DNA from 4 places in the Pseudomonas sp. 1L-E-NC-VB-C3 genome. Region 1 is predicted to be linked to each of the others. Evidence: predicted binding sites of a transcription regulator. Region 1 holds the regulator's gene; each other region holds the start of a gene.
What was found. The regulator FliA, encoded in region 1, starts transcription of late flagellar genes. The targets are predictions, from matches to a motif close to CTAAAGTTTNNNNNNNNNNNGCCGNTAA.
Positions count from the first base shown of each region.

Region 2: a site for FliA is predicted at 3,304-3,331, ahead of AC0Z5Z_RS01950 (methyl-accepting chemotaxis protein). Genes of this name have one in related genera too.
Region 3: a site for FliA is predicted at 2,628-2,655, ahead of AC0Z5Z_RS24870 (flagellar protein MotY). Genes of this name have one in related genera too.
Region 4: a site for FliA is predicted at 4,267-4,294, ahead of AC0Z5Z_RS14490 (methyl-accepting chemotaxis protein). Genes of this name have one in related genera too.

Region 1 covers NZ_JBXAWD010000007.1:172,818-180,219, forward strand. The annotation lists gene flhA (flagellar biosynthesis protein FlhA) at 1-1,259, shown strand, start outside; gene flhF (flagellar biosynthesis GTPase FlhF) at 1,271-2,611, shown strand; gene fleN (flagellar synthesis regulator FleN) at 2,728-3,558, shown strand; gene fliA (RNA polymerase sigma factor FliA) at 3,555-4,295, shown strand; gene AC0Z5Z_RS13650 (chemotaxis response regulator CheY) at 4,463-4,834, shown strand; gene AC0Z5Z_RS13655 (protein phosphatase CheZ) at 4,853-5,641, shown strand; gene AC0Z5Z_RS13660 (chemotaxis protein CheA) at 5,695-7,402, shown strand, end outside.
Region 2 covers NZ_JBXAWD010000001.1:424,811-432,212, reverse strand. The annotation lists gene AC0Z5Z_RS01965 (putative bifunctional diguanylate cyclase/phosphodiesterase) at 1-649, shown strand, start outside; gene AC0Z5Z_RS01960 (NorM family multidrug efflux MATE transporter) at 778-2,172, opposite strand; gene AC0Z5Z_RS01955 (LysR substrate-binding domain-containing protein) at 2,333-3,253, shown strand; gene AC0Z5Z_RS01950 (methyl-accepting chemotaxis protein) at 3,442-5,418, shown strand; gene AC0Z5Z_RS01945 (aldose 1-epimerase family protein) at 5,614-6,828, shown strand; gene AC0Z5Z_RS01940 (YifB family Mg chelatase-like AAA ATPase) at 6,825-7,402, opposite strand, start outside.
Region 3 covers NZ_JBXAWD010000020.1:44,464-51,865, forward strand. The annotation lists gene AC0Z5Z_RS24860 (hypothetical protein) at 1-183, shown strand, start outside; gene AC0Z5Z_RS24865 (argininosuccinate synthase) at 300-1,517, opposite strand; gene AC0Z5Z_RS24870 (flagellar protein MotY) at 1,647-2,561, opposite strand; gene pyrC (dihydroorotase) at 2,722-3,768, shown strand; gene rnt (ribonuclease T) at 3,765-4,442, shown strand; gene AC0Z5Z_RS24885 (peroxiredoxin) at 4,517-5,119, opposite strand; gene AC0Z5Z_RS24890 (bacterioferritin-associated ferredoxin) at 5,432-5,650, shown strand; gene bfr (bacterioferritin) at 5,852-6,325, shown strand; gene grxD (Grx4 family monothiol glutaredoxin) at 6,527-6,868, opposite strand; gene AC0Z5Z_RS24905 (molybdopterin oxidoreductase family protein) at 6,966-7,402, opposite strand, start outside.
Region 4 covers NZ_JBXAWD010000008.1:48,427-55,828, forward strand. The annotation lists gene AC0Z5Z_RS14470 (DUF1780 domain-containing protein) at 1-300, shown strand, start outside; gene AC0Z5Z_RS14475 (MOSC domain-containing protein) at 297-824, shown strand; gene AC0Z5Z_RS14480 (DUF3094 domain-containing protein) at 876-1,049, shown strand; gene AC0Z5Z_RS14485 (NAD(P)/FAD-dependent oxidoreductase) at 1,116-2,414, shown strand; gene AC0Z5Z_RS14490 (methyl-accepting chemotaxis protein) at 2,571-4,196, opposite strand; tRNA gene AC0Z5Z_RS14495 (tRNA-Pro) at 4,357-4,433, opposite strand; tRNA gene AC0Z5Z_RS14500 (tRNA-Lys) at 4,531-4,606, opposite strand; tRNA gene AC0Z5Z_RS14505 (tRNA-Pro) at 4,612-4,688, opposite strand; tRNA gene AC0Z5Z_RS14510 (tRNA-Asn) at 4,698-4,773, opposite strand; gene clpB (ATP-dependent chaperone ClpB) at 5,071-7,402, opposite strand, start outside.

The DNA.
Region 1 (7,402 bases):
CGCTGGCCGTGGCCGCTGGTTTGATGGCGGTGATGGGTCTGGTGCCGGGCATGCCGCACTTCTCCTTCCTGAGCATGGCCGCGCTGGCTGCGGGCGGCGCGTACCTGTTCTGGAAAAAGCAGAACGTTGCCAAGGTTGTCGCGCTGGAAGAGGTCAAGCGTCAGCAGGAACTGCTGCCGTCGCCAGCCCGCGCCATGGAAACCAAAGAGCTGGGCTGGGACGACGTGACGCCGATCGACATGATCGGCCTGGAAGTCGGCTATCGCCTGATTCCGCTGGTGGACCGCAATCAGGGTGGGCAATTGCTCGCGCGGATCAAGGGTGTGCGCAAGAAGCTCTCGCAGGATCTGGGCTTCCTGATGCCGACCGTGCACATCCGCGACAACCTCGATCTGGCGCCGAGCGCTTATCGCTTGACGCTGATGGGCGTGATTCTCGCTGAGGCCGAGATCTACCCGGACCGCGAACTGGCGATCAACCCCGGCCAGGTGTATGGCTCGCTCAACGGGATCAACGCCAAAGATCCGGCTTTCGGCCTGGAAGCGGTGTGGATCGAAATCAGCCAGCGTGCGCAGGCGCAATCGCTCGGCTACACCGTGGTCGACGCCAGCACCGTGGTCGCCACCCACTTGAACCAGATTCTGTACAAGCACTCCAGTGAGCTGATCGGCCACGAGGAAGTGCAGCAACTCATGCAATTGCTGGCCAAGAGCTCGCCGAAACTGGCTGAAGAGCTGGTGCCGGGCGTGGTTTCGCTGTCGCAGTTGCTCAAGGTTCTGCAAGCGCTCCTCGCCGAGCACGTGCCGGTGCGCGACATCCGCAGCATCGCCGAGGCGATCGCGAACAACGCCGCGAAGAGTCAAGATACCGCCGCGCTGGTCGCCGCTGTGCGGGTCGGCGTATCGCGCGCCATCGTCCAAAGCATTGTAGGCACTGAGTCCGAGCTGCCTGTAATCACATTGGAACCAAGGTTGGAACAGATATTGCTCAATAGTCTGCAGAAGGCAGGACAAGGCTCGGAAGAGGGCGTTCTGCTGGAGCCGAGCATGGCCGAGAAGCTGCAACGTTCGTTGATCGAAGCGGCCCAGCGGCAGGAAATGCAAGGCCAACCGGTGATCCTGCTGGTAGCAGGCCCGATTCGCGCGATGCTCTCGCGCTTCGGTCGCCTCGCAGTGCCAGGGCTGCATGTACTGGCCTACCAGGAAGTACCGGACAACAAGCAAGTGACCATCGTTGCGACAGTAGGGCCCAACGGCTGAGGTAGTGGTTTATGCAAGTTAAGCGTTTTTTCGCCGCCGATATGCGTCAGGCCATGAAGCTGGTTCGCGATGAGCTGGGCGCTGATGCCGCCATCATCGGCAACCGCCGCATTGCTGGCGGCGTCGAGTTGACGGCGGCTCTGGATTACAAATTGTCGGCGCTGGCGCCACGGGTTCCGAACATGGAACTCGAAGACGAGCTGCGCAAGACCCAGTCGCGCATCGTCACCGCCCAGGCCGAGCTGAGCCTGCGTGGCGAAGCCGACGGCAACACCAATCAGCAGTTGTTCGCCGGGCTGCCGTTGACCGCAGGCCTGCCGCTGACTGCTGCCGAACCACTGAGCGAGCCGACCTACGCCGCACCGACGCGCCCGGCCGCAGCGCCTGCGCAGGCCTCGGCGGGTGTCGATCCGCGTGCACTGGATTCGATGCGTTTTGAATTGAACAGCTTGCGCGAGTTGATGGAAGTGCAGCTCGGCACCCTGGCCTGGAATCAGCTGCAAGGCAGCCGTCCGGCCCAGGCCAATCTGTATCGCCGTCTGCAGCGCATCGGCCTGTCCGGCCCGCTGTCGCGCGACCTGTTGGCGATGATCACCGATATCGAAGAGCCGCGTCAGGCCTGGCGCATGCTGCTCGCGCACCTGGCGCGGATGATTGCCGTACCGGAAGTCGAGCCGCTGGAAGAGGGCGGTGTGATTGCCATGGTCGGCCCCGCCGGCATGGGCAAGACCACCACGCTGGCCAAGCTCGCCGCGCGTTACGTGCTCAAGTACGGCGCGCAGAACGTCGCACTGGTGAGCATGGACAGCTTCCGCATCGGCGCGCAGGAACAACTGAAAACCCTCGGACGCATCCTCAACGTGCCGGTGACGCACGTCGATCCGGGCCAGTCGCTGGTGCAGGCATTGGATCCACTGCTACGCAAACGCGTGGTTTTGATCGATACTGCCGGGCTGCAAGCCAGTGATCCGGCGTTGCGCATGCAGCTTGAGAGCCTGGCCGGGCGTGGCATTCGCTCAAAAAATTATCTGGTCCTGGCAACCACCAGCCAGAAACAGGTTCTAACCGCCGCTTATCACAGTTACAAGCGTTGCGGGCTGGCCGGTTGCATCCTGACTAAACTGGATGAAACGGCCAGTCTCGGCGAAGTGTTGAGCCTGGCGATCAGTCATGAATTGCCGGTCGCGTACCTGACCGATGGCCCACGGATTCCGGATGATCTGCATCTGCCGCGTCGTCATCAATTGGTCAGCCGCGCCGTCAGCGTGCAAATGCAGGAAGAACCCAGCGAAGAAGCCATGGCTGACATGTTCGCTGATATCTATCACAGCCCGACCAAGCAGGTTGGCTGAGGTAATCATGAACAGTTTTTGTACCTACATCGATGGTCTGCCACGCATTGTTCCGATCAGGAACGCGCAGCCAGTAATGTGGCCTCCGTCTATGCAAGACAAGGTAAAGAAATAACATGGGCAGCATGCATCCCGTACAGGTGATCGCGGTGACCGGCGGCAAAGGTGGCGTCGGCAAGACTAACGTGTCAGTGAACTTGTCGCTGGCGCTGGCAGAGCTTGGCCGTCGGGTCATGCTGCTGGACGCCGACCTGGGCCTGGCGAACGTCGACGTTCTGCTGGGGCTGACACCCAAGCGCACACTGGCCGACGTTATCGAAGGCCGTTGCGAACTGCGCGACGTGCTGTTGCAAGGCCCGGGCGGGATTCGCATCGTGCCGGCGGCCTCCGGCACGCAGAGCATGGTGCACCTGAGCCCGGCGCAACACGCCGGCCTGATCCAGGCGTTCAGCGACATCGGCGACAATCTCGACGTGCTGGTGATCGACACCGCTGCGGGTATTGGTGACTCGGTAGTCAGTTTCGTTCGTGCCGCGCAAGAGGTGTTGCTGGTGGTCTGCGACGAGCCGACTTCGATCACCGACGCTTACGCGCTGATCAAGTTGCTCAACCGCGACTACGGCATGAACCGCTTCCGCGTGCTGGCCAACATGGCGCAGAGCCCGCAAGAAGGGCGCAACCTGTTCGCCAAGTTGACCAAGGTCACGGATCGCTTCCTCGACGTCGCCCTACAATACGTCGGCGCCGTGCCATACGACGAAAGCGTGCGCAAGGCAGTGCAGAAGCAGCGCGCCGTCTACGAAGCCTTTCCCCGTTCCAAGTGCGCACTGGCCTTCAAAGCCATCGCCCAGAAGGTCGATACCTGGCCGCTGCCCGCCAACCCGCGCGGGCATCTGGAATTTTTCGTCGAGCGTCTCGTGCAGCAAACCGCAGGGCCTGTGATATGACCGCCAGTGGCATGAATCTTTACAAAAAGTCGGCGCGTGACGCGCAATACGAATTGATCGAGCGTTACGCGCCACTGGTCAAGCGCATTGCCTATCACTTGCTGGCGCGCCTGCCGGCCAGCGTGCAGGTCGAAGACCTGATCCAGGCCGGGATGATCGGTTTGCTGGAAGTCTCGACCAAATACGACGCCAGCAAAGGCGCCAGTTTCGAAACGTACGCGGGCATTCGAATCCGCGGCGCGATGCTCGATGAAGTGCGCAAAGGGGATTGGGCACCACGCTCGGTTCACCGTAATACCAGGATGGTCAGCGACGCGATTCGCTCGATTGAAGCTAAAACCGGCCGTGACGCTAAAGATCACGAGGTTGCGGCCGAACTCCAATTGAGTCTCGACGATTACTACGGGATTCTGAATGACACCTTGGGCAGTCGCCTGTTCAGTTTCGACGACCTCTTGCAGGACGGCGAACACGAAGGGCTGCACGAGGATGGCGCCAGTGCTCATATGGAGCCGTCACGCGATCTGGAAGATGAACGCTTTCAGGCGGCGCTGGCGGACGCGATTGCCAATTTGCCGGAGCGTGAGCGACTGGTGTTGGCGCTGTACTACGACGAAGAGCTGAACCTCAAGGAAATCGGTGAAGTCCTTGGCGTCAGTGAATCGCGGGTCAGCCAGTTACACAGCCAGTGCGCGGCCCGTCTGCGGGGGCGTTTGGGGGAGTGGCGAGCGCGCTGAAGGCAGTGTGGGGACACTGCGAAACGAGGCTGGTGCGGTGATGAACGGCGCCGGTCTCGATCCGTTGTGCTCCAGACAAACTTTAAGTGCTGCGCCGATTGATTGAAGTGGCGCGTCCAGGTGCTGGGCGCGTTTAAGACTGCTTGGAGGTCGAATTGAACAAAGACATGAAAATCCTCATCGTTGATGACTTCTCAACGATGCGGCGGATCATCAAGAACCTGCTGCGCGATCTTGGGTTCACCAACACCGTCGAGGCCGACGATGGCACCACTGCCATTCCGGTGCTCAACAGCGGCAGCATCGACTTTCTGGTAACGGACTGGAACATGCCGGGCATGACCGGTATCGACCTGCTGCGTCACGTGCGCGCCGATGAAAAACTCAAGCACCTCCCGGTGTTGATGGTGACTGCTGAAGCCAAGCGCGAGCAGATCATCGAGGCCGCTCAGGCCGGTGTGAACGGTTACGTGGTCAAACCTTTCACGGCTCAAGCGTTGAAAGACAAAATCGAGAAGATTTTCGAACGCATCGGCTGATGAATGCGCGGGGGAGCTATGGAGCATAACGAATCATCACAGGGCGATTTCGAATCGACCCTGAAAAAACACGCGGTCGAACTGGTCGAGAGCCTTGAAAAAGGCAAGTTCGGCGACGCGGTGCAACTGATCCATGAGCTCAATCAGACCCGTGACCGCGGCCTGTATCAGGAAGTGGGCAAGCTCACACGTGAACTGCACAGTGCGATCGTCAATTTCCAGATCGATCCGCACATGCCGCAGGCCGAGGAAGTGTCGCAAATCACCGACGCCACCGAACGCCTGGGCTATGTGGTCAAGCTGACGGAAGCCGCGGCCAACCGCACCATGGATCTGGTGGAAAGCGCCACGCCGGTGGTCAACAGTCTGGCTGATGAAGCGCAGACGTTGAGCGCCGATTGGGGCCGCTTCATGCGTCGCGAGGTCGGGGCTGAAGAGTTCCGTGAACTGGCGCGCCGGGTCGACGGTTTTCTGTCACGCAGCAGCACGGACAACCGTGCGGTGTCGAGCAACCTCAACGACATCCTGCTTGCTCAGGATTACCAGGACCTCACAGGTCAAGTGATCAAGCGTGTGACCCAACTGGTCACCGAAGTCGAAAGCAATCTGCTCAAACTCGTGCTCATGGCCAGTCAGGTCGACCGCTTTGCGGGCATCGAACATGACCGCGCCGCAATGCTTGCTGAAAAAGATCCACAAAAACATCTCTCGCAGGGTGAAGGTCCGCAGATTCATGCCGATAAACGAGAAGACGTTGTGTCCGGTCAGGACGATGTGGACGATTTGTTATCCAGCCTTGGATTCTAGAGTTTCGGAATTCGGGTTTTTTGGGTTTTTAGACCTGTAGGAGCACCCCATTAATGAGCTTCGGCGCCGATGAAGAGATCCTTCAGGATTTCCTGGTTGAGGCCGGCGAGATTCTTGAGCAACTGTCCGAACAACTGGTCGAGCTGGAAAGCCGCCCGGATGATGCAGATCTGCTCAATGCAATTTTTCGCGGTTTCCACACTGTAAAAGGGGGCGCCGGCTTCCTTCAGCTCAATGAGCTGGTGGAGTGCTGTCACATCGCCGAAAACGTCTTCGACATCCTGCGCAAGGGTGAGCGTCGCGTTGATGCAGAACTGATGGACGTGGTGCTCGAAGCACTGGACGCGGTGAACAGCATGTTCAGCGAAGTCCGTGAGCGTGCACCGATCACCGCTGCCACGCCGGAACTGCTGGCCGCGCTGGCGCGTCTGGCCGAACCGCAATCGGCGGATGAAGCCCCGGCTTCGCCGGTTGCCGAGATGATCGAAGAACTGGTCGTTGAAAGCGACTCCTCGGACGACATCACCGATAACGAATTCGAACAACTGCTGGACTCGCTGAATGCCGTCAAGGCCCAGGCTGAGGCTCCGGCCGCTGCTGTGGCGCCCGCGCCGGTTGCCGACACGGCGGCGAGCGATGAAATCACCGACGCCGAATTTGAATCGCTGCTCGATCAGCTGCACGGCAAGGGCCAGTTTGCTGTCGATGCGGTCGCTTCGGCGGCACCAGCAGCGCCGGCTGCTCCGGCCGCGCCTGCTGCGGGTGACAGCTCGGACATCACCGACGACGAATTCGAAGCCTTGCTCGATCAGTTGCACGGCAAGGGCAACTTCGCCGTTGACGCGCTGGAATCGGCCATCGCTTCGGCCCCGTCAGCACCTGCTGCACCGGCAGCCGCTGCGGCCGGCAGTGATCTGATCAGCGATCACGAATTCGAATCGCTGCTCGACGAATTGCACGGCAAAGGCAAGTTTGACGCCAGCGCTGCGACTGCCGGCTCCGTGTCGAGCGTCGCCACGCCAGCGGCGAAAGCTCCGGCTGCCGCTGCTGCGCCGAAGCCTGCCGCCAAGCCTGAGCCGAAAGCCGAGGCGCCGAAACCGGCCGCCGCTGCTGCACCGGCTCCGGCCCGTGCGCCAGCCGCTGCACCGGCAGAAAAACCGGCCAGCGAAGCGGAAACCACCGTGCGCGTCGACACCGCGCGGCTCGACGAGATCATGAACATGGTCGGCGAGCTGGTGCTGGTGCGTAACCGTCTGGTGCGTCTGGGCCTCAACAGCGGCGACGAAGCCATGTCCAAGGCTGTGTCGAACCTCGACGTGGTCACCGCTGACCTGCAGACCGCCGTGATGAAAACGCGGATGCAGCCGATCAAGAAGGTCTTCGGGCGCTTCCCGCGTCTGGTTCGCGACCTCGCACGTCAGCTCAAGAAAGAGATCAACCTGGAACTGGTGGGCGAAGAAACCGACCTCGACAAAAACCTTGTCGAGGCTCTGGCCGACCCGCTGGTCCACTTGGTGCGCAACGCCGTCGACCACGGCATCGAGTCGCCGGAAGAACGCGAAGCATCGGGCAAGGCCCGTGGCGGTCGCGTGGTGCTGGCGGCCGAGCAGGAAGGCGACCATATCCTGCTGTCGATCTCCGACGACGGCAAAGGCATGGACCCGAACGTCCTGCGTTCGATCGCGGTAAAACGCGGTGTGATGGACAAGGACGCCGCCGATCGCCTGAGCGATACCGAGTGCTACAACCTGATTTTCGCTC
Region 2 (7,402 bases), on a different contig from region 1:
ACCGAGTGAATTTGTGCCGCTGGCCGAGCAGAGCGGTCTGATCGTGCCATTGGGTTACTGGGTGATTTCTCGCGCCTTGCGCGATATGCAGGCCTTGCGCGAGCAGGGGCTGCCGGCGCTGCACATGGCGATCAACCTGTCGTTCCGCCAGTTTCAGGACAGCCAGTTGCTGCCGACACTCAGCCGTCTGATTGCCGAGCGCGGCGTCGAGGCGCAGTGGCTGGAATTCGAACTGACCGAAACCGCGGTAATGCGGCGCAGCGATCTGGTCAAACAGACCATGGATGCGCTCGGCCGCCTCGGTGTGCGCTTCTCCCTGGACGATTTCGGCACCGGGTTTTCGTCGTTCGTGCACCTCAACAGCCTGCCGATCACCTTGCTGAAGATCGACAAGAGTTTTGTCGGCGGCATGGAACAGCGCGAAGAGAACCGCAAACTGGTGCACGCGATGATCAACCTCGCGCACAACCTGCATCTGGAAGTGGTCGCCGAGGGCGTCGAGACGCCGGAGCAACTGGAGTTGTTGCGCGGGTTCGGCTGCGATCAGGTGCAGGGTTATCTGATCAGCCGGCCGTTGCCGTTGGATGAGCTGGTGGAATATCTGACGTCTGGATCGAACCAGCAGCCGGCCCTGGAAATCGTCGGTTGATCACAATTGTTGCGGCCGGCGCAAATCCCCGTGGGAGCGAGCCTGCTCGCGAAGGCGTTATGTCAGCTGGATGATCTGGGCCTGACACTCGGTCTTCGCGAGCAGGCTCGCTCCCACAAAGGAAACCCTCATTCGGCCTGTGGGATGTTGAAACCTTGAGCTTGCGGCTCGCGCCGAATCATCCGCTGCATCTTCCATTCGAATGCCAGCGTCAAACTCACCGCCGCACACGCCAGGCCCAGCGCCAATCCCCACCAGACGCCCGTCGGCCCCCAGTTCAAATGGAACGCCATCCACCACGCCGCCGGTGCGCCAATCAGCCAATAGCAAGCCAGTCCGACCAGAAATGTGGTTTTGGCATCCTTGAGCCCACGAATGCAGCCCATGGCAATCGTCTGCGTGCCGTCGAACAGCTCGAACCACGCCGCTACTGCCAGCAGGCTCACCGCCAGACGGATCACCTCGGCAAACGCCGGGTCATTATGGTCCAGGAACAGGCCGACCAACTGGTTCGGCCACAGCCAGAACACCAGGGCGAAGCCGAGCATCACCACGGCGCCGAAAGCGATACCGACACGCCCGGACATCCGTGCATCGACCAGTTGCCCGGCGCCGTAGTGTTGGCCGACGCGCATGGTGATGGCATAGGACATCCCGGCCGGGACCATGAAGGCCACCGACACGATCTGCAGGGCGATCTGATGCGCACCCATTTGCGTACTGCCCATGGTGCCCATGCACAACGCGGCAAAGGCAAACAGCCCGACTTCCACCGCATAGGTGCCGCCAATCGGCAGGCCCAGGCGCCAGAGTTCTTTCAGGTATTGCCGGTTCGGCCGCGACAGACCGGCGCGCAACGGATAAGCGTCATAGGCCGGATGCCGGCGGATATGCCAGGCCAGCGCCAGTGCCATGCAGTTGGCGACAATCGCCGTGACCAGACCGATGCCGGTCAGACCCAGCTGCGGCAGGCCGAACATGCCGGTAATCAGCGCGTAGTTGAGCAGGAAGTTGGCCACCGTGCCGGCGAGGCTGATGACCATCACTGGCGTCGCCCGGCCGATTGCACTGGTAAAGCCGCGCAGCGCCATGAAGCTCAGATAACCGGGCAGGGCGAAGGGCAGGGCGATGAGGAATTGCCCGGCGGCGTTGACGTTGGTTTCGGTCTGGCCGAACAGCAGCAACACCGGTTTGAGGTTCCACAACAGCAGCCCGGCGCCGAGGGCCATCAGCCAGGCCAGCCACAACCCGGCCTGGGTCAGGCGCGCGGCACCGATGATGTCGCCGGCACCCTGACGGATCGCCACCAGAGTGCCGACCGCTGCAATAACGCCGATGCAGAAAATCGACACGAACGAGTAGCTCGCCGCACCGAGGCCGCCCCCGGCCAGCGCCTCGGGGCTCAGGCGCGCCATCATCAGAGTATCGGTCAGCACCATCAGCATGTGCGCCAACTGCGAAGCAATCAGCGGCCCCGCCAGCCGCAGGATGGCCCAGAGTTCGGTACGCACAGGATGCCGCATGGTCATCACCACCCAAATTTCAGAGGGAACAGAAGAGCGTCGATTCTCGGCGCTTGGCAGGCGTTGCACAAAGGGATAAAAAGGATGGGTGGCATGATTAATACTCATCCTGAAACGTACCCGCCGGATTGGCTATATCCCCGCTACTGGAGCTTTTTGTATGTCCCGACGCCTTCCGCCGTTGTATGCCCTGCGCGCATTCGAAGCGGCAGCGCGACACAGCTCGTTCACCCGCGCGGCGGAAGAATTGTCGATCACCCAGAGCGCGGTCAGTCGGCACATGCGCACCCTTGAAGAACACTTCGCCTGCCGGCTGTTTCATCGCAGCGGGCGCAACCTGCAACTGACCGAATCGGCACGGCTGCTGCTACCCGGTATCCGCGAAGGCTTCGCCGCCCTCGAGCGCGCCTGCAATACCTTGCGCGCCGAGGACGACATCCTGCGCATGAAAGCGCCATCGACCCTGACCATGCGTTGGCTGCTGGCGCGGTTGAGTCGCTTCCGCCATTTGCAGCCGGGCAATGAGGTGCAACTGACCAGCGCGTGGATGGACATTGATTCGGTGGACTTCAACAACGAACCGTTCGATTGCGCGGTGTTGCTCAGTGACGGGCATTTCCCGCCGGACTGGGAAGCGAGCCTGCTGTTTCCCGAGGAATTGATTCCGGTCGGAGCGCCGAACCTGCTCAATGACCAACCTTGGGATGTAGCGCGTCTTGCGACCGCCGAACTGCTGCACCCGACCCCGGATCGCCGCGATTGGCGCAGTTGGCTGGAGCGCATGGGCCTGTCCGATCAGGTCTCGCTCAAGGGCGGACAAGTGTTCGATACGCTGGAGCTGGGCATGATCGCCGCGGCGCGCGGCTATGGCGTTTCGATGGGTGATCTGTTGATGGTTGCCGAAGATGTTGCGCAAGGGCGCTTGAGCCTGCCGTGGCCGACCGCCGTCGCCAGTGGCCTGAATTATTACCTGGTGTGGCCGAAACCGCGTCCGGGAGGTGAACGTTTGCGCCGCCTCAGCGATTTTCTCCAAGGCGAAGTCCGCGCCATGCAATTGCCGGCGGTAGAGCGCTTGAGCTGAAACGTTCGAGCCGGCACAATGCCACTACTGCGCCATACCCACGCAATCCGCTCAAGTATTCGGTTTTACCGCCGACTACGAGCATGTGGAACCGTCGTGCCGGTTCCGCGTTACACCCCACTATTAGAATATTTTCCGGGCAATTACCGCGATCAAGGAGGATTCGGTGGCTCGGCCAGGAGCTGTTCATGTCTCAACCTCGTGCTCGGATCGCCTCGCAGCTGGGTCTTGCCCTTGCTGTGATACTGGCGATAGTCATCAGCGGCAGTACGGTGTTCGCCTTGCGTTCGCTGGATTCCGCCAACCTCGCCACCCGTGAAGAGCATCTGGCCAGTGAGGCCCGGCTGCTGGCCGATCAACTGAGTACCTTCCACGGTACGCTGCGCGAAAGCACCCTGCGCCTGAGCGGTCTGTTCGAAAAACGCTTCGGCAGTGGCCTGAGTGTGCACCCTGATCAGCCAGTGACCGTGGCCGGCGTGCAGACCCCGGGTCTGCATCTGGGCAACGAAGTGCTGAACAACAACTTCAAGGAAGTTGACGAGTTCAAGCAGATGACCGCCGGTGTGGCCACGGTATTCGTGCGCAGCGGCGAAGACTTCATTCGCGTCAGCACCAACGTCAGCAAGCAGGACGGCACCCGTGCCATCGGCACCGTGCTCGATCATGCCAACCCGGCCTACGCGAAGTTGATGGCGGGGCAGAGTTATGTCGGTCGCTCGCTGCTGTTCGAGCGCTACTACATGTCGCAGTACACACCGGTGCGCGATGCGGGCGGCAAGATCATCGCCGTGTTGTACGTAGGTTTCGATTACACCGACGCGCAGAACGCGCAGTTCGCCAATCTCAAGCGCTTCCGCATTGGCAAGACCGGCTCGCTGGCCCTGCTCGACGAGCAGAACAAATGGCTGGTGCCGATTGCCGGCGTCGAAAACCTGGATCAAGCCGCCCCGACCATCAACAACCTGGTGAAAACCCCGGGCAAGGGTGAGTTCTGGAGCGACAAGGGCGAGGACTTCTACAGCATCGCCGTGCCGTTTGAAGGTGGTCCGTGGTCGGTGGTGGCGAGCATGCCGAAAGCCGAGATCCGCGCGGTGACCTGGAGCGTCGGTACGCAACTGGCGATCGGCAGCCTGCTGGCGATGTTGCTTGCGGTCGGTTCCGTGGTCTGGCTGCTGCGCAGCAAACTCGCGCCGTTGGGCGATCTGGTGCGTCAGGCTGAGGCCTTGGGTGCTGGTGATCTGAGCGTGCGTCTGAACGTATCGAGCCACGATGAAATCGGGCAGCTGTCCCGCGCGTTCAACCAGATGAGCCAGGCGCTGTCGACCATGGTCGAGCACATCCGCCGCGCTTCGGAAGAGGTCAATAGCCGTGCGCAGGCGCTGTCCGGTTTGTCCGGTGGTGCTTACGAAGGCATGGAGCAACAGTCGGGCGAAATCACCAGCATGGCCGGCGCCGTGGAAGAGTTCAGCGCGACGTCGTTGAACATCGCCGACAACATGGGCGCGACCCAGCGCCTGGCGCAGGAAAACGCTCAGCAAACCCAGATCGGCCGAAGCTCGATGGAAGAAGCGTCGTCGTCGCTGGAGCAGATCGCCGGTGCGCTGAACAGCACCGCCAGCGTGATCAACACGCTGGGGCAGCGTTCTCAGGAAATCGGCGGCATTGTCGGTGTGATCACCTCGATCGCCGAGCAGACCAACCTGTTGGCGCTCAACGCTGCCATCGAAGCCGCTCGTGCCGGTGAACAAGGTCGCGGTTTTGCCGTGGTCGCGGACGAAGTGCGCAGCCTCGCCTCGCGTACCCGTCAGGCGACCGACGAAATCTCCAGCATGATCCACAGCATCCAACAGGAAACCGGCAACGCCATCAGCACCATGGAACAGGGCAATGTGCTGATGCAGGAAGGCCTGTCGCGCAACGCCAATGTCGCCTCGGCGCTGGCGCGGATCGACGAGCAGAGCCGTTCGGCAGGCCAGCAGTTCGCCGCGATCACCACCGCCACTCAGGAACAGAGCAGCACTGCGACTCTGTTGAGCAGCAATTTGCAGAGCATCGCACTGGCCAACAGTGAGCAGCGTGAGGTTGTGTCGAACCTGGCTGTCACCGCGAAAGAGCTGGAGAAGCTGGCGGCGGATCTGCGTTCCGAGGTTGATCGCTTCCGTTGATGCGTCTTTGAAACAGCTACCGCGAGCAGGCTCGCTCCCACAGTTTTCGGTGTGATTCACAAAGGTTGTGAAATCCGGAAACCCCAGTGGGAGCGAGCCTGCTTGCGAATGCTTTTCTCCCACCGCTTCTTTGCACTTGCTGAAACGTTTCCGCAGCGCTATAAAAATGGCACAACTCCAATAAAGGCTGCTGCCATGACCCCGCTCAAACTCCTCGTCGCCCTCGGCGTATTCTCTGCCGCTTCTCACGCAATGGCCTGGGACTATGTCCTGCTCGACGCCAATACTCCGGCAAAAAACTGGACGATCACCAGCGAGCAACTCGGTGTAAAAACCGCCAAACCGTTTTCCGTGACCCTGCGTACTCTGCATGGCGGTCGTCAGGAGGGCGTCAGCATCGTCGACATCGATAACGGCACGATGAAACTCTCGGTGGTGCCGACCCGTGGCATGAACGTGTTGCAGGCCTCGGTGGGCGACGTGCGCATGGGCTGGGATTCGCCGGTCAAGGACGTGGTCAACCCGGCGTTCATCGAGCTCAACGGTCGCGGTGGTCTGGGCTGGCTGGAAGGCTTCAATGAGCTGGTCACCCGTTGCGGTTACGAGTGGGTTGGCCATCCCGGCATGGATAACGGCGAATTGCTGACCTTGCACGGTCGCGCCGCCAACATCCCGGCCAGCACCGTCACTCTGCACATCGACGAGAAGCCGCCGTATGCCATCACGCTGCGTGGCGAGCTGAAAGAGCAGGCATTCAAGAAAGTCGATTTCTCGGTAGCGACCGAACTGGTCACCGAACCGGGCAGCGCAAGCTTCGCCCTTAACGACACTCTGACCAACAACGGCGACTATGCGAAGGAATATCAGGCGCTGTATCACAGCAATTTCAGCACACCGTTTCTTGAGCAAGGGGCAAAATTCGCTGCGCCGGTGAAGCAGGTGTCGCCGTTCAACGACAAGGCCAAGGGTGATCTGCCCGACTGGCAGACCTATCGCGCGCCGACCAAGGATTACGACGAAACCGTCTACAACGTCGTGCCTTACGCCGACGCCAAGGGCGACACCTTGACCGTGTTGCACAACAAGGCCGGTAGTCTCGGCGTATCCGTAGGCTTCAACACCGAGCAGTTGCCGGTGTTCTCGCTGTGGAAAAACACCGACACCCAGGGGCAGGGCTACGTCACCGGCCTGGAACCGGGAACCAGTTTTTCCTACAACCGTCGCTATCAGCGGCCGTTGAATCTGGTGCCGACCATCGCCCCAAAAGAACACAAGCAGTTCCAGATCAGCTACAGCCTGCTGGCCGATAAAGCTGCGGTGGATAACGCCCTGAAGCGTGTGACCGATATTCAGGCCGGGCGCGACACCGAAGTGCGCCAGACGCCGCTGGTTGATCTGACCGAGCATTAAGGTGTCGCCGGCCGGTATTGCAGTGCCTCGGCCAAGTGTTCGCGCTTGATTGCATCGACTTGCTCGAGGTCTGCCAGAGTGCGGGCGACCTTGAGCAGGCGATGGGCCGAGCGCAGCGAAAGCGTCAGCCGTTCACAGGCTGATTCCAGCCATGTCTCATCGGCTGTGGATAACTTGCAGTGCCGCTTCAATCCCGGCAGATCGAGAAACGCATTGGCACAGCCCTGACGCTTCTGCTGTCGTTCGCGAGCCTCGGCCACCAAAGCCGCAGCGCTGGCGCTGTTTTCGCCGGGCTTGGCTGCCGGATTCAACGCGGTTGCCTCCCGCGCCACGGTCAGGTGCAGATCGATACGATCCAGCAGCGGCCCTGACAGCTTGTTGCGATAGCGTTGGACCATATCCGGTGTGCACGAGCATTTGCCGCTGGGTTCGCCGAGATATCCACAGGGGCACGGATTCATCGCGGCAACCAATTGAAATCGCGCGGGGAAACGTACGCGATCCTTGGCCCGCGCGATGACGATATGTCCCGACTCCAAAGGCTCGCGTAAAACTTCCAACACCTTGCGATCAA
Region 3 (7,402 bases), on a different contig from region 1:
CTAAAAGGCGTCGATAAAAAGCACGCGCGGGTTCTCGTATTTCTTTGTAATCATGCGTCGGACGCGCTTGCCCACTCCGCATTGCAACAGATCAGGCAGGCCAAGAAAGGCTCAGGAGCCACACTGTGCATCGTATATAACCTGTGTTCGCAGACGGTGACATTACTGGGACGAACCAGCTGAACCGGGTCAAGACTGCGCGCAGATACACGAGGGAGCCTGATGAACCAGAAAAAAAAGATGAAAAAAAGGCGGCCCTCAACAGGCCGCCATTTTTATTGCGCGTCGGTCTGAGCCACTCAGAACAACTTGCGGCCCTTGTTGGCAGCAATGCGCATGCGCAGCGCGTTGAGCTTGATGAAGCCCGCCGCATCCGCCTGATTGTAAGCACCGCCATCTTCTTCGAAGGTGGCGATGTTGGCGTCGAACAGCGAATCGTCGGACTTGCGGCCGGTGACGATGACGTTGCCCTTGTACAGCTTCAGGCGCACTACGCCGTTCACGTTGACCTGCGAAGCGTCGATCATCTGTTGCAGCATCAGACGCTCAGGGCTCCACCAGTAGCCGGTGTAGATCAGGCTGGCGTACTTGGGCATCAGCTCGTCTTTGAGGTGAGCGACTTCGCGGTCCAGAGTGATCGATTCGATGGCGCGGTGAGCGCGCAGCATGATGGTGCCACCCGGGGTCTCGTAGCAGCCACGGGACTTCATGCCGACATAACGGTTTTCGACGATGTCGAGACGACCGATGCCGTGCTCGCCGCCGATCTTGTTCAGCGTCGCCAGTACGGTGGCCGGGGTCATTTCGACGCCGTCCAGCGCGACGATGTCGCCGTTGCGGTAAGTCAGTTCCAGGTATTGCGGGGTGTCGGGAGCCTTCTCCGGGGAGACGGTCCAGCGCCACATGTCTTCTTCGTGCTCGGTCCAGGTGTCTTCCAGCACGCCGCCTTCATAGGAGATGTGCAGCAGGTTGGCGTCCATCGAGTACGGGGATTTTTTCTTGCCGTGGCGTTCGATCGGGATCGCGTGCTTCTCGGCGTAGTCCATCAGCTTTTCGCGCGACAGCAGGTCCCACTCGCGCCAAGGGGCGATCACTTTCACGCCTGGCTTGAGCGCGTAGGCGCCCAGTTCGAAGCGCACCTGGTCGTTGCCCTTGCCGGTGGCGCCATGGGAAATGGCGTCGGCGCCGGTTTCGTTGGCGATTTCGATCAGGCGCTTGGCGATCAGCGGACGGGCGATGGAAGTACCCAGCAGGTACTCGCCTTCGTAAACGGTGTTGGCGCGGAACATCGGGAACACGAAATCACGCACGAACTCTTCGCGCAGATCGTCGATGTAGATTTCTTTGACGCCCATGGCCTGAGCCTTGGCGCGGGCCGGCTCGACCTCTTCGCCTTGACCGAGATCGGCGGTGAAAGTCACCACTTCACAGTTATAAGTATCCTGCAGCCACTTGAGGATCACCGAAGTGTCCAGGCCGCCGGAATACGCCAGAACGACCTTGTTTACGTCCGCCATGCCATCACTCCACGGGGTTCTACGGAAAGCCGGGGAGTCTACCGCTCAAACGCGATAATTTACAGAGGCGCGACAGCTTAAGACGACAAAGCGACAGAATCTGTCGAGAGCGCGACGATGACCGGCGAGTCAGGAAGTCGTTGCGGCGGTGGCTGGCGTACTCGCTTGCGGCGCTGGCGCAGGAGCTGTGGTCGGTGCCACACGCGACAGTTTCACGTTGACCCGGCGATTCTTCGCACGATTGGCCTTGCTGGTGTTCGGCACGATCGGATACTGCTCGCCGTGGAAACGCACGGTGATCTGCGATTCCTGAATGCCGTTGGCCTTGAAGAAATCGACTACCGCCAGCGCGCGGCGGCGCGACAATTCGCGGTTGGTCAGACGATTGCCGCTGTTGTCGGAATGGCCGTCGAGGTCAATGTGGTTCACCGTCGGGTCGGCCTTCATGTATTCGAGCATCACTTGCAGCTTGGCCTTGGCAGCCGGGTCCAGCTCAACGCCTTCGCCGGGAAAACCTATCTGCGACTGCTTGATCTGGTCGAAATTCTGCGGCAGCAATTTCGCCACGCAGCCTTGATAGTCGTTGAACGCCTTGCTGAATTTCACCGGCAGCAAACGCACTTCCGACACCCGGCCATCGCCAGACGCACGGCGAACTACCGGGCTACGGCCGTCCAGCAGACCGCTGATCAGCCCACCGGCCTGGGATTGCGAGCTGTTGAACAACACATTGCCACTGCCCAGCCGTACCGAGCCCAGATTGATATCGCCGCGCCCCGGCTGCCACGGTGCAGCGGCAGCGAGCAACGTCGCCGAGCCGCCACCAAGCATGGCGTTGTAGGCGTTCAGGCGAAAGATCGCCTGCTCACCGGCCTTGCGCACGAACTCGCCCGAGCCGAAATCAGTGATCGGTTGCGTCAGGCGGCATTCGAACTGGTCGCCGGCGACCGTCCACTCAATGTTCTCCAGACGGGTCTGGTAAGTCAGCGCCATCGCGGGAAGGCTGGCAAACACACTGAGCAGGGCTAAATAACGCTGGCGCACGGGAGGCTCCATTGGCTTGTGAAACACAAACACCGATTCACACAATGTTTACGGCATACCTTCGGGATATCGGACGCTTGTGGCAAAACTTGATAGCGGGTGCCTGCAAGAGTCTTTTCCGGTAGCATTCGCCTCAGTTTGACCCGCCTGGAATCCCCTCATGTCCGACCGCCTGACCCTGCTGCGTCCCGACGACTGGCACATTCATCTTCGCGATGGTGCCGTGTTGACCAATACCGTTGCCGATGTGGCCCGCACCTTCGGGCGCGCGATCATCATGCCGAACCTGGTACCGCCGGTGCGCAACGCCGCTGAAGCCGACGGCTATCGTCAGCGCATTCTCGCTGCCCGCCCGGCCGGCAGTCAGTTCGAGCCGTTGATGGTGCTGTACCTCACCGACCGCACCCAACCGGAAGAAATTCGTCAGGCCAAGGCCAGCGGTTTCGTCTACGCCGCCAAGCTTTACCCGGCCGGCGCGACCACCAATTCCGATTCCGGCGTGACCAGCATCGACAAGATCTTCCCGGCGCTCGAAGCCATGGCCGAAGTCGGCATGCCGCTGTTGATCCACGGTGAAGTCACCCGTGGCGACGTCGATGTGTTCGACCGCGAAAAAATCTTCATCGATGAGCACATGCGCCGCGTGGTCGAGCGCTTCCCGACGCTGAAAGTGGTGTTCGAGCACATCACCACCGGTGACGCCGTGCAATTCGTCAACGAGGCTTCGGCCAACGTCGGCGCGACCATCACCGCGCACCACCTGTTGTACAACCGTAACCACATGCTGGTGGGCGGGATTCGGCCACACTTCTATTGCTTGCCGATCCTCAAGCGCAACACCCATCAGGAAGCCTTGCTCGATGCCGCCACCAGCGGCAGCGCCAAGTTCTTCCTCGGCACCGACTCGGCGCCCCACGCCCTGCACGCCAAGGAAGCCGCCTGCGGTTGCGCCGGTTGCTACACCGCCTACGCCGCCATCGAGATGTATGCCGAAGCGTTTGAACAGCGTAATGCGCTGGACAAGCTCGAAGCCTTCGCCAGCCTCAACGGCCCGCGTTTCTACGGCCTGCCGGCAAACACCGATCGCATCACCCTGGTTCGCGAAGAATGGACCGCCCCAACCAGCCTGCCATTTGGCGAGCTGACCGTTATCCCGCTGCGCGCCGGTGAAAAACTGCGCTGGCGCCTGCTGGAGGAACACGCGTGAGTGAAGAGCATTTCGACGATGAGCTGGACGGTCAAGGTGGTGGCGGCGGTTCCCGTCACCCGATGGCAGCGCGTTTTCGCGGCTACCTGCCGGTTGTCGTCGACGTAGAAACCGGTGGCTTCAACGCAGCCACCGATGCCCTGCTGGAGATTGCCGCGACCACCATCGCCATGGATGAAAAGGGTTTCGTCTACCCGGATCACACCTACTTCTTCCGCGTCGAGCCATTCGAAGGTGCGAACGTTGAAGCGGCAGCGCTGGAATTCACCGGGATCAAGCTTGATCATCCGCTGCGCATGGCCGTCAGTGAAGAAACCGCGCTGACCGATATTTTCCGTGGCATCCGCAAGGCCCTCAAAGCCAACGGTTGCAAACGGGCGATTCTGGTCGGGCACAACAGCAGCTTCGATCTGGGCTTTCTCAACGCAGCAGTCGCGCGGCTGGACATGAAGCGCAACCCGTTCCACCCGTTCTCCAGTTTCGACACGGCGACTCTGGCGGGTCTGGCGTACGGTCAGACAGTGCTGGCGAAAGCCTGTCAGGCCGCCGGCATCGATTTCGACGGTCGTGAGGCGCACTCGGCGCGCTACGACACCGAAAAGACCGCTGAGCTGTTCTGCGGCATCGTCAATCGCTGGAAACAGATGGGCGGCTGGGAAGACTTCGACGACTGATCCTCGGCGAACAAATCCCGCGCATAAAAAAACCGGCCACATGGGCCGGTTTTTTTGTACCTCGACGTTGCGCCTTACAGGGCAGCAGCGTTTTCGGTCAGGTAAGCCGCAACGCCTTCTGGCGAAGCGTTCATGCCTTTGTCGCCTTTCTTCCAGTTGGCCGGGCAGACTTCGCCGTGCTCTTCGTGGAATTGCAGCGCGTCGACCAGACGGATCAGCTCTTCCATGTTACGGCCCAGCGGCAGGTCGTTGATGATCTGCGAGCGAACCACGCCTTTGTCGTCGATCAGGAACGCGCCACGGAAAGCCACGCCGCCTTCGGATTCAACGTCGTAAGCCTTGGCGATGTCGTGCTTCATGTCGGCAGCCATGGTGTATTTCACCTGGCCGATGCCGCCATTGTTCACTGGAGTGTTGCGCCAGGCGTTGTGGGTGAAGTGCGAGTCGATCGACACAGCGATCACTTCAACGTTGCGCGCCTTGAAGTCAGCCATGCGGTTGTCCAGAGCGATCAGCTCGGACGGGCAGACGAAGGTGAAGTCCAGCGGGTAGAAGAACACCAGGCCGTATTTGCCTTTGATGGCCGAGGACAGGGTGAAGCTGTCAACGATCTCGCCATTGCCGAGTACGGCCGGGACGGTGAAGTCTGGGGCTTGTTTGCCTACGAGTACGCTCATTGATATCTCCTGGTGTAGAAACTTGAAGTTCAGGGTCCGGGCCAGCCTGTCACCCTCAGGCGACAGCCCTGTGACACGAACCCTCTTCGCAAGGGACGACCATCATACACTGCGTGTTTGGCCTGTCCGTAACGGATTTTCCCTGTTCGGTTATCCACTGCGTATTCATGGGGTCAGACGCGCATTTGGAAAATACCGTTCGTCAGTCGCTGGGAAATTGGCTGGGAAGCGTTCCGAAAGCACTTTGACAATCATTCTCGTTAACATTAAGATCCATCGCAATTGAGTCACAACCAGCGACGGTTCTTACTTATGTATGTTTGCCTCTGCACTGGCGTCACCGACGGACAGATCCGCGAAGCGATCTATGAAGGTTGCTGCAGCTACAAAGAAGTTCGCCAGGCCACCGGCGTCGCCAGCCAGTGCGGCAAATGCGCCTGCCTTGCCAAGGAAGTGGTCCGCGAAACCCTGACCAAGCTGCAAACCGCCCAGGCCGCGATCCCTTACCCTGTAGAATTTACTGCTGCGTAAATGCCCCCATTTCAAAGAACCGGACTTCGCGTCCGGTTTTTTTATGCCTGAAAATCAATTGCTTAGCGTCCAGACGCGGAACACAAACATTCTTATTCCGATTAATTTTCATTTATTATTCAATAACTTAGGTTTGACACTTATAAACACCAAGCTCAAACTCCGCCTTATATACAGTTAATACAGGGCAGGACTCCGATCATGAAAGGCGACATTACAGTCATCCAGCATCTCAACAAGATCCTTGCCAATGAGCTGGTCGCGATCAATCAGTACTTCCTGCATGCGCGCATGTATGAAGATTGGGGTCTGAACAAGCTCGGCAAGCACGAATATCACGAATCCATCGACGAGATGAAACACGCGGACAAGCTGATCAAGCGCATCCTGTTCCTTGAAGGCCTGCCGAACGTTCAGGACCTGGGCAAGCTGCACATCGGCGAACACACCCGCGAAATGCTCGAATGCGACCTGCGCATCGAAAAGACCGGCCACGCCGACCTGAAAGCCGCCATCGCCCATTGCGAAACCGTTGGCGACTTCGGCAGCCGTGAACTGCTCGAAGACATTCTCGAGTCGGAAGAAGAACACATCGACTGGCTGGAAACCCAGCTCGGCCTGATCGACAAGATCGGCCTGGAAAACTATCTGCAGTCGCAGATGGGCGAAGAGTAGGAGCTGTCGAGTGAAACGAGGCGGCGATCTTTATCGATTTCAGCCTTGATACTCAGTCAACTCATATAACCAACAAAAAGCCCCGCCCTCTTTCGAGGTGCGGGGCTTTTTGTTGGCCGAAGATCAAAAGATCGCAGCCTCGTTTCACTCGACAGCTCCTTCGGGAGACGCGTCGTCGAGCGAAACTCTATGAACGTAGAATCAGGCTTCGGACTTGTTCGCCGCTGCCGCTTCGACAGCCGCCTTGATGGTGCTTTGCAGCGAACCGTCTGCAGCCATCTCGGTCATGATGTCGCTGCCGCCGACCAGCTCACCGCCGACCCACAGTTGCGGGAAAGTCGGCCAGTTGGCGTACTTTGGCAGGTTGGCGCGGATTTCCGGGTTCTGCAGGATGTCCACGTACGCGAACTTTTCACCACAGGCCATCACGGCTTGCGCAGCTTTTGCGGAGAAGCCGCACTGCGGGGCATTCGGCGAGCCTTTCATGTAAAGCAGAATGGTGTTGTTGGCAATCTGCTCTTTAATCGTTTCGATGATATCCATGGAGCACCTCGGCTGAACTTTCCGACTCAGAGGTCGGCACGGTGGCGCATTGTAACGGAATCCCGAGCGCCATGCTCGGTCTCCCCGACAGACCCGCTCAAGCCGCCGCCACTGTCACCGGCACACCGTTCAACGCCGCGTTGCCCGACAGTTCGTCAAGCTGGCACTCGTCGGTCAGGTCGTTGGCGCTCGACCCCGGCTGGCCGCTGGCGATCGCCATCTGCACGCCCGGGCGCGCGTGGCCCCAACCGTGGGGCAGGCTGACCACGCCTTTCATCATGTCGAGACTGGCGAGCACTTCCACCTCGATCTGCCCGACCCGCGAACTCACCCGAACCCGTTGCCCGTCGGCCAGGCCACGGCTGGCCAGATCATCCGGGTGCATCAGCAACTGATGCCGCGGCTTGCCCTTCACCAGTCGATGGAAGTTGTGCATCCACGAATTGTTGCTGCGCACATGGCGGCGGCCGATCATCAACAACTCATCGGCAGCCGGCGCCTGCAACGCGGCAAAGCGAGCGAGGTCAGCGAGAA
Region 4 (7,402 bases), on a different contig from region 1:
GCCAATGAATTTCTCCTGCGTCTGGCGCCAACCCTGCGCAAGAAGGCGCACAACTACAAGGAACGCGGCATGGATCTGGGTGAACTGGACATCATCGCCTTCGCCAGCCTCAAGCGCGAAGTGCTCGATCTCAACAGTCATTTCCCGCCACCGACCGAATATCTGCGTCAGGGCTGGCGCTCGCTGTCGCTGGTCGGCCCGACATTCGCCCGCGTGTTGTTCGCCCACCCCGACGCACCGGACTTTCTGCGCAGTAACCTCGGCCGCAGCATTGTGTTCGACGTGGGTATCAGCCTGTGACGCCGCTGCAGCAGTTGATCGCCGAGGTTCCGCAAACCGGTCGTGTGCGCTGGATCGGTGTGCGTCCAGAGTCCCGTGGGCCGATGCTTGAGCTCGAGGCGGTAGAGGCGCGGCTGGAAGCCGGGCTCACCGGCGACCACGCCCGCCCGGGCGTTCGCAATGCGCGACAGGTGACGCTGATTCAGTGGGAGCACTTGGCGGTGATCAATGCATTGATGGGCCGTCCCGATGACGAGCCGGTCCGGCCTGAAGATCTGCGGCGCAATCTCGTTATAAGCGGAATCAATTTGTTTAGCCTGAAGGGGCGGCGCTTTCGCATCGGGCAAGCGATACTCGAAACCACTGGCTGGTGTCAGCCCTGCGCACGCTTGCAGAACAATCTCGGCCCGGGCACGTTTCAAGCCGTGCGCGGGCATGGCGGGATCACTGCCCGGGTGTTACAAAGCGGCATCATTCGCCTCGACGATAGCGTGTGCGTCGAACCGGTTCCGGACAGCGGCTACGCTGCGTTCAACCCGGGCTGAAAACCGCTGTAGCCTGTGCTCATTCAGTAACGTCTACCTGACGAGGCAAATATGACCAGCCGCCTGAACCCCGAAGACCAAAAGCATGTCGAAGAGTACCTGCAATTGTCCCAACACCGTGTCGAGCGCCGGCCTTTCCGGCCATGGATGCTCCTGGTGCTGGTGCTGGCAGTGACCATTGGTCTGGGCCTGTTGAGCCGATTTATCAGTTATCTGACGCTATGAGCTGCCTGGCGCTCGCTTGGGTAACTGCGAAAAAGATTTCCTTTAAAAACCTTGCGAGTTATCCCTATGTCCCATCGTATTGTCATTGTCGGCGGCGGCGCCGGCGGTCTGGAGTTGGCTACCCGTCTGGGTAAGACTCTGGGCAAGCGCGGCACGGCCAGCGTCATGCTGGTCGACGCGAACCTGACCCACATCTGGAAACCGCTGCTGCACGAAGTGGCCGCCGGTTCCCTGAACTCCTCCGAAGACGAACTTAATTATGTCGCCCAGGCGAAATGGAACCACTTCGAGTTCCAGCTCGGGCGCATGAGCGGGCTTGATCGCGCGCAGAAGAAAATCCAGCTGGCCGCGACCTATGACGAAAACGGCGTCGAGCTGGTGCCGGCGCGTGAAGTGGCTTATGACTCGCTGGTGATCAGCGTCGGTAGCACCACCAACGATTTCGGCACCCAGGGCGCGGCGCAGCATTGCCTGTTTCTTGATACGCGCAAACAGGCCGAGCGCTTCCATCAGCAATTGCTCAATCACTATCTGCGCGCCCACGCCGGGCAGACCGATGTGGTCGAGCAAATCAGCGTGGCCATCGTCGGCGCTGGCGCCACCGGCGTCGAATTGGCGGCAGAACTGCACAACGCCGCCCATGAATTGGCCGCGTACGGTCTGGACCGGATCAAACCGGAAAACATGCACATCACGCTGATCGAAGCCGGCCCACGGGTGCTGCCTGCCCTGCCGGAGCGCATCAGCGGGCCGGTGCACAAGACGCTGGAAAAGCTCGGGGTCAATGTGATGACCAACGCAGCAGTCAGCGAAGTGACTGCCGACAGCCTGATCACCGCCGATGGCAACGAGATCAAGGCCAGCCTGAAAGTCTGGGCTGCCGGCATCCGCGCACCGGGTTTCCTCAAGGACATTGACGGTCTGGAAACCAATCGCATCAATCAGCTGCAAGTGCTGCCGACTCTGCAAACCACTCGCGACGAAAACATCTTTGCCTTCGGTGACTGCGCGGCCTGTCCGCAACCGGGCACCGATCGCAACGTGCCGCCACGGGCACAAGCGGCGCATCAACAGGCGTCGCTGCTGGCCAAGTCGCTGAAATTGCGCATCGAAGGCAAGACCCTGCCGGAGTACAAGTACACCGACTACGGCTCGCTGATTTCACTGTCGCGTTTTTCTGCTGTGGGTAACTTGATGGGTAACCTGACCGGCAGCGTCATGCTCGAAGGCTGGCTGGCGCGGATGTTCTATGTGTCGCTGTACCGTATGCACCAGATGGCGCTGTACGGGCCGTTCCGCACGGCGATGCTGATGCTGGGCAGCAAGATTGGTCGTGGCACCGAACCGCGTCTGAAACTGCACTAAAGCGCCAACCTGTGGGAGCGAGCCTGCTCGCGAAAGCGGTGGGTCTGTCAACACTGTCGTTGAATGATCCGGCCCCTTCGCGAGCAGGCTCGCTCCCACATTGTTTCGTGTTGTGCGCAAATCAGCAGGCGAAGGCCTGCAATTGATCTCTGTTCATCAGAGCTGAAAGCGTCGCACCATGCCCTGCAGCGCATTGGCCAGTTGCGAAAGCTCATGGCTCGACGCGCTGGTCTGATCAGCACCCGCAGCCGAACGTACCGACAGGTCGCGAATGTTCACCAGATTGCGATCCACTTCCCGCGCCACTTGCGCCTGCTCTTCGGCAGCGCTGGCGATCACCAGGTTGCGCTCGTGAATCTCGTGCACCGACGCCGTGATCGTCACCAACGCCTCACCCGCCCGCTCTGCCAGAACCAGCGTGCTCGCCGCACGAGATGCGCTGGCCTGCATTGACTCCAGTGCCTGGCTCGAACCGCTGCGCATGCCTTGCACCATCTGTTCGATTTCCTGCGTCGATTGCTGGGTGCGATACGCCAGCGCGCGCACCTCATCGGCTACCACCGCAAAACCTCGACCGCTTTCGCCCGCACGTGCTGCCTCGATGGCAGCGTTGAGCGCCAGCAGATTGGTCTGCTCAGCGATTGCGCGAATCACGTCCAGTACCTTGCCGATGTCCTGTGACTGATTGGCCAGCGACTGCACCAGCTCGCCGGTGTTTTGCACATCACTGGCCAGGGCATTGATCGCGCTGGCGGTTTCGCTGACGCGCTCCTGGCCCAACTGCGCTGATTGACTGGACTGGCGCGTGGCATCGGACGTCGACACCGCGTTGCGCGCGACCTCCTCCACCGCAGCGGTCATCTCGTTGACCGCAGTGGCGGCCTGTTCGATTTCATTGCTCTGCTCTTGCAGGCCCAGGGTGCTGTCGACGGTGACGGCACTCAGTTCGTCAGCGGCGGTGGCCAGTTGTGTGGCTGAGCCGCTGATACCTTGCAGCGTCTCGCGCAGGTTCTGTTGCATCGTCGCCAAGGCCTTGAGCAAGCGGCTGACTTCGTCGTTGCCATGGGTTTCGATCGGCCGCGTGAGATCGCCCTTGGCGACACTTTCAGCGGCCTCCACGGCGCTGCTCAGGGGACGCACGATACTGCGTGTGAGCAACATCGCCAGCGCCACCGTGGCCAGCGCTGCCAAGGCAATGAACAGAGTTACGATGGTGCGCGAGGTTTCATAATGCGCGGCGGACTTCTCGCTTTCGGCAGCAACCTGGCGGGCGAACAGATCGGCGAGATCGTTGAGTTGCTTGCCGGAGCCGTCGACCACGGTCTTCATGTCAACCAGCAACAATTTGGTCAGCTCGTCACGCTTGCCTTGCTCAGCGAGGGTGAATGACTGGGCAATGCCGGTGCGATAGGCGGCGAAGGTTTTCTTGAACTGGTCATACAGCTGCTGGCCTTCGGCAGTGTCAACCAGTTTGTCGTAGGCTGCGATTTTTTCGCTCAGCTCCTTGTCGCGGGTGTCCATCTGGCCACGGTAGGTGGCGATGTTGGCCGGATCCTGATCGAGCGCCATGCGCAGGGAGATAGTGCGGATGCGCAGCATCAGTTCGCGGATCTCGTCGCCGCCACGGATGCTCGGCAACCAGCGGTTCTCCACCGCCACCTCGCTGTCGCGAATGCTCGACATCTGCCCCAGCGCAAACACGCCGAGCAAGGCCACCAACACCGCGATCAGGGCAAATCCCAGGGCAGCCCGGGGAGCAATATTCAACTGACGAAGCAACATGACGAACGCCCTTATTCTTGTAATGGCCAGATCAGGGGCGAAGCGTTGGCAGTCCCCTCGTGTTAGCGGGCTATCGGCAGGTTGTATGACGACTTGAAGGGATTCGCCTTTCAGCAGGCAAAAAAAATCCCCGTATCTTTCGATACGAGGATTTTCAATATGGTCGGGGTAAGGGGATTCGAACTCCTGACATCCTGCTCCCAAAGCAGGCGCGCTACCGGACTGCGCTATACCCCGGTAAAAAAAAGGCGACCTTTCAAAGATCGCCTTCTTCGATCAGCGCTTTTGGCCTCTGATCTTAAGATTCGATCCCAGCGCAAACTGGTTTCAAAAATGGTGGGTCGTGTGGGATTCGAACCTACGACCAATTGGTTAAAAGCCAACTGCTCTACCAACTGAGCTAACGACCCAAATATGGTCGGGGTAAGGGGATTCGAACTCCTGACATCCTGCTCCCAAAGCAGGCGCGCTACCGGACTGCGCTATACCCCGGTTTGAAATTGGCTCCGTGACCAGGACTCGAACCTGGGACCCAATGATTAACAGTCATTTGCTCTACCGACTGAGCTATCACGGAACTACATATTTCAATTTACAACGGTGAAGCTTTGTTGCATCTCGCCACCCGTTCGCATCGCTGCGTTCGTGTGTCTGAGGCGCGCTATTCTACAACCTAGAACACCTCTGTCAACCCCCTAAATTGCTTTCAAGTTAATGATTTGCAACTTATTTCAGATTCCAACCCGGTGGGTTGAAACGCTGCCGGTGACTGACTGCGGGGCGCACTTTACAAGCCTTTTCCTTTGAGTTCAACAGCCTGGCGAAAAAAAGGCCTCGCAATGCGAGGCCTTCCCGGTTTCATTGCCGCTGAGGCTTAGCCGAAAACGATTTCGTCGTTCTCGACCTTGCCGGTGGCGGTGTCGCCCGGCATGAAATGACCCGACAGGATCAACTGCGCCAGCGGGTTTTCGATCCAGCGCTGGATCGCCCGTTTCAAAGGACGTGCGCCATACACCGGGTCGTAACCGACGGCGATCAGCTTGTCCATCGCTTCCGGGCTCAGCTCCAGCTTCAGCTCGCGCTCGGCCAGGCGGCTGCGCAGGCGGCCCAACTGGATCTCGGTAATGCCGGCGATCTGATCCCGCGCCAGCGGTTCGAAGATCACCACTTCGTCAACGCGGTTGATGAACTCAGGACGGAAGTGCGACGTCAGCGCGTCCATCACAGCAGCACGCTGCGCCTCACGATCACCGACCAGTTCCTGGATCTGCATCGACCCGAGGTTGGACGTCATCACGATCACCGTGTTGCGGAAGTCCACCGTACGCCCGTGACTGTCGGTCAGACGGCCATCCTCAAGCACTTGCAGGAGGATGTTGAACACATCCGGGTGCGCCTTCTCGACTTCGTCCATGAGGATCACCGAGTACGGCTTGCGACGCACCGCTTCGGTCAGGTAACCGCCCTCTTCATAGCCGACGTAGCCTGGTGGCGCACCAATCAGACGAGCCACGGAGTGTTTCTCCATGAACTCGGACATGTCGATCCGCACCATCGCCTCTTCGGTATCGAAAAGGAATTCGGCCAAAGCCTTGCACAGCTCGGTTTTACCGACACCGGTCGGGCCGAGGAACATGAACGAGCCGCTCGGCCGATTCGGGTCGGACAACCCGGCGCGGGAACGCCGCACGGCGTTGGCCACTGCAACGACCGCTTCTTCCTGACCGATCACCCGTTTGTGCAACAGGCTCTCCATCTTCATCAGCTTGTCGCGCTCGCCTTCGAGCATCTTCGACACCGGGATGCCTGTCCACTTCGACACGACTTCGGCAATCTCTTCTTCAGTCACCTTGCTGCGCAGCAACTGGTTTTCGCTCTTGCCGTGCTGGTCGACCATTTGCAGGCTGCGTTCCAGATCCGGGATCACCCCGTATTGCAACTCGGCCATGCGATTCAGGTCGCCTTTACGGCGCGCGGCTTCCAGTTCCTGGCGCGACTGTTCGATCTTCTGCTGAATCTGCGCAGAACCCTGCACCTCGGCTTTCTCCGAGTTCCAGATTTCCTCCAGATCGGAATACTCACGTTCGTGACGCTCGATTTCTTCCTGGAGTTTTTCCAGGCGTTTCTTCGCTGCGTCGTCGCTTTCTTTCTTCAGCGCCTGGGATTCCACTTTCAACTGAATCAGGCGCCGCTCCAGACGATCGAGTACTTCCGGTTTGGAGTCGATCTCCATGCGGATACGGCTGGCAGCCTCGTCGATCAGGTCGATGGCCTTGTCCGGCAGCTGTCGATCCGTGATGTAGCGATGGCTGAGCTTGGCCGCAGCGATGATCGCGCCGTCGGTGATCGCCACCTTGTGGTGTACCTCGTAACGTTCCTTGAGGCCACGCAGAATGGCGATGGTGTCTTCTTCGCTCGGCTCGTCCACCAGGACTTTCTGGAAACGCCGCTCGAGCGCCGCGTCCTTCTCTATATATTGGCGATACTCGTTGAGCGTGGTCGCGCCGACGCAGTGCAACTCGCCGCGAGCCAGCGCAGGCTTGAGCATGTTGCCGGCGTCCATCGAGCCTTCGCCCTTACCAGCGCCGACCATGGTGTGCAGTTCGTCGATGAACAGAATGATCTGCCCTTCCTGCTTCGACAGTTCGTTGAGCAACGATTTCAGGCGCTCTTCGAACTCACCGCGATACTTGGCGCCGGCAATCAGCGCGCCCATGTCCAGCGACAGCAGACGCTTGCCTTTAAGGCCGTCCGGCACTTCGCCATTGATGATGCGCTGCGCCAGCCCCTCGGCGATCGCGGTTTTACCCACGCCAGGTTCACCGATCAGCACCGGGTTGTTCTTGGTGCGGCGTTGCAGAACCTGAATGGTGCGACGGATTTCGTCGTCGCGGCCGATCACCGGATCAAGCTTGCCTTCTTCGGCGCGTTTGGTCAGGTCGACTGTGTACTTGTCCAGCGCTTGCCGCGACTCTTCGTGGTTGGCGTCATTTACCGCTTCGCCACCACGTAGGTTGTTGATCGCGTTTTCCAGGGCTTTCTTGCTCACGCCTTGGCCGAGCAGCAACTTGCCGAGCTTGCTGTTCTCGTCCATCGCGGCGAGCAGCACCAGTTCGCTGGAAATGAACTGGTCGCCCTTCTGCTGAGCCAGACGGTCAGCCTGATTGAGCAGGCGCGCCAGATCCTGCGACATGTTGACGTCGCCG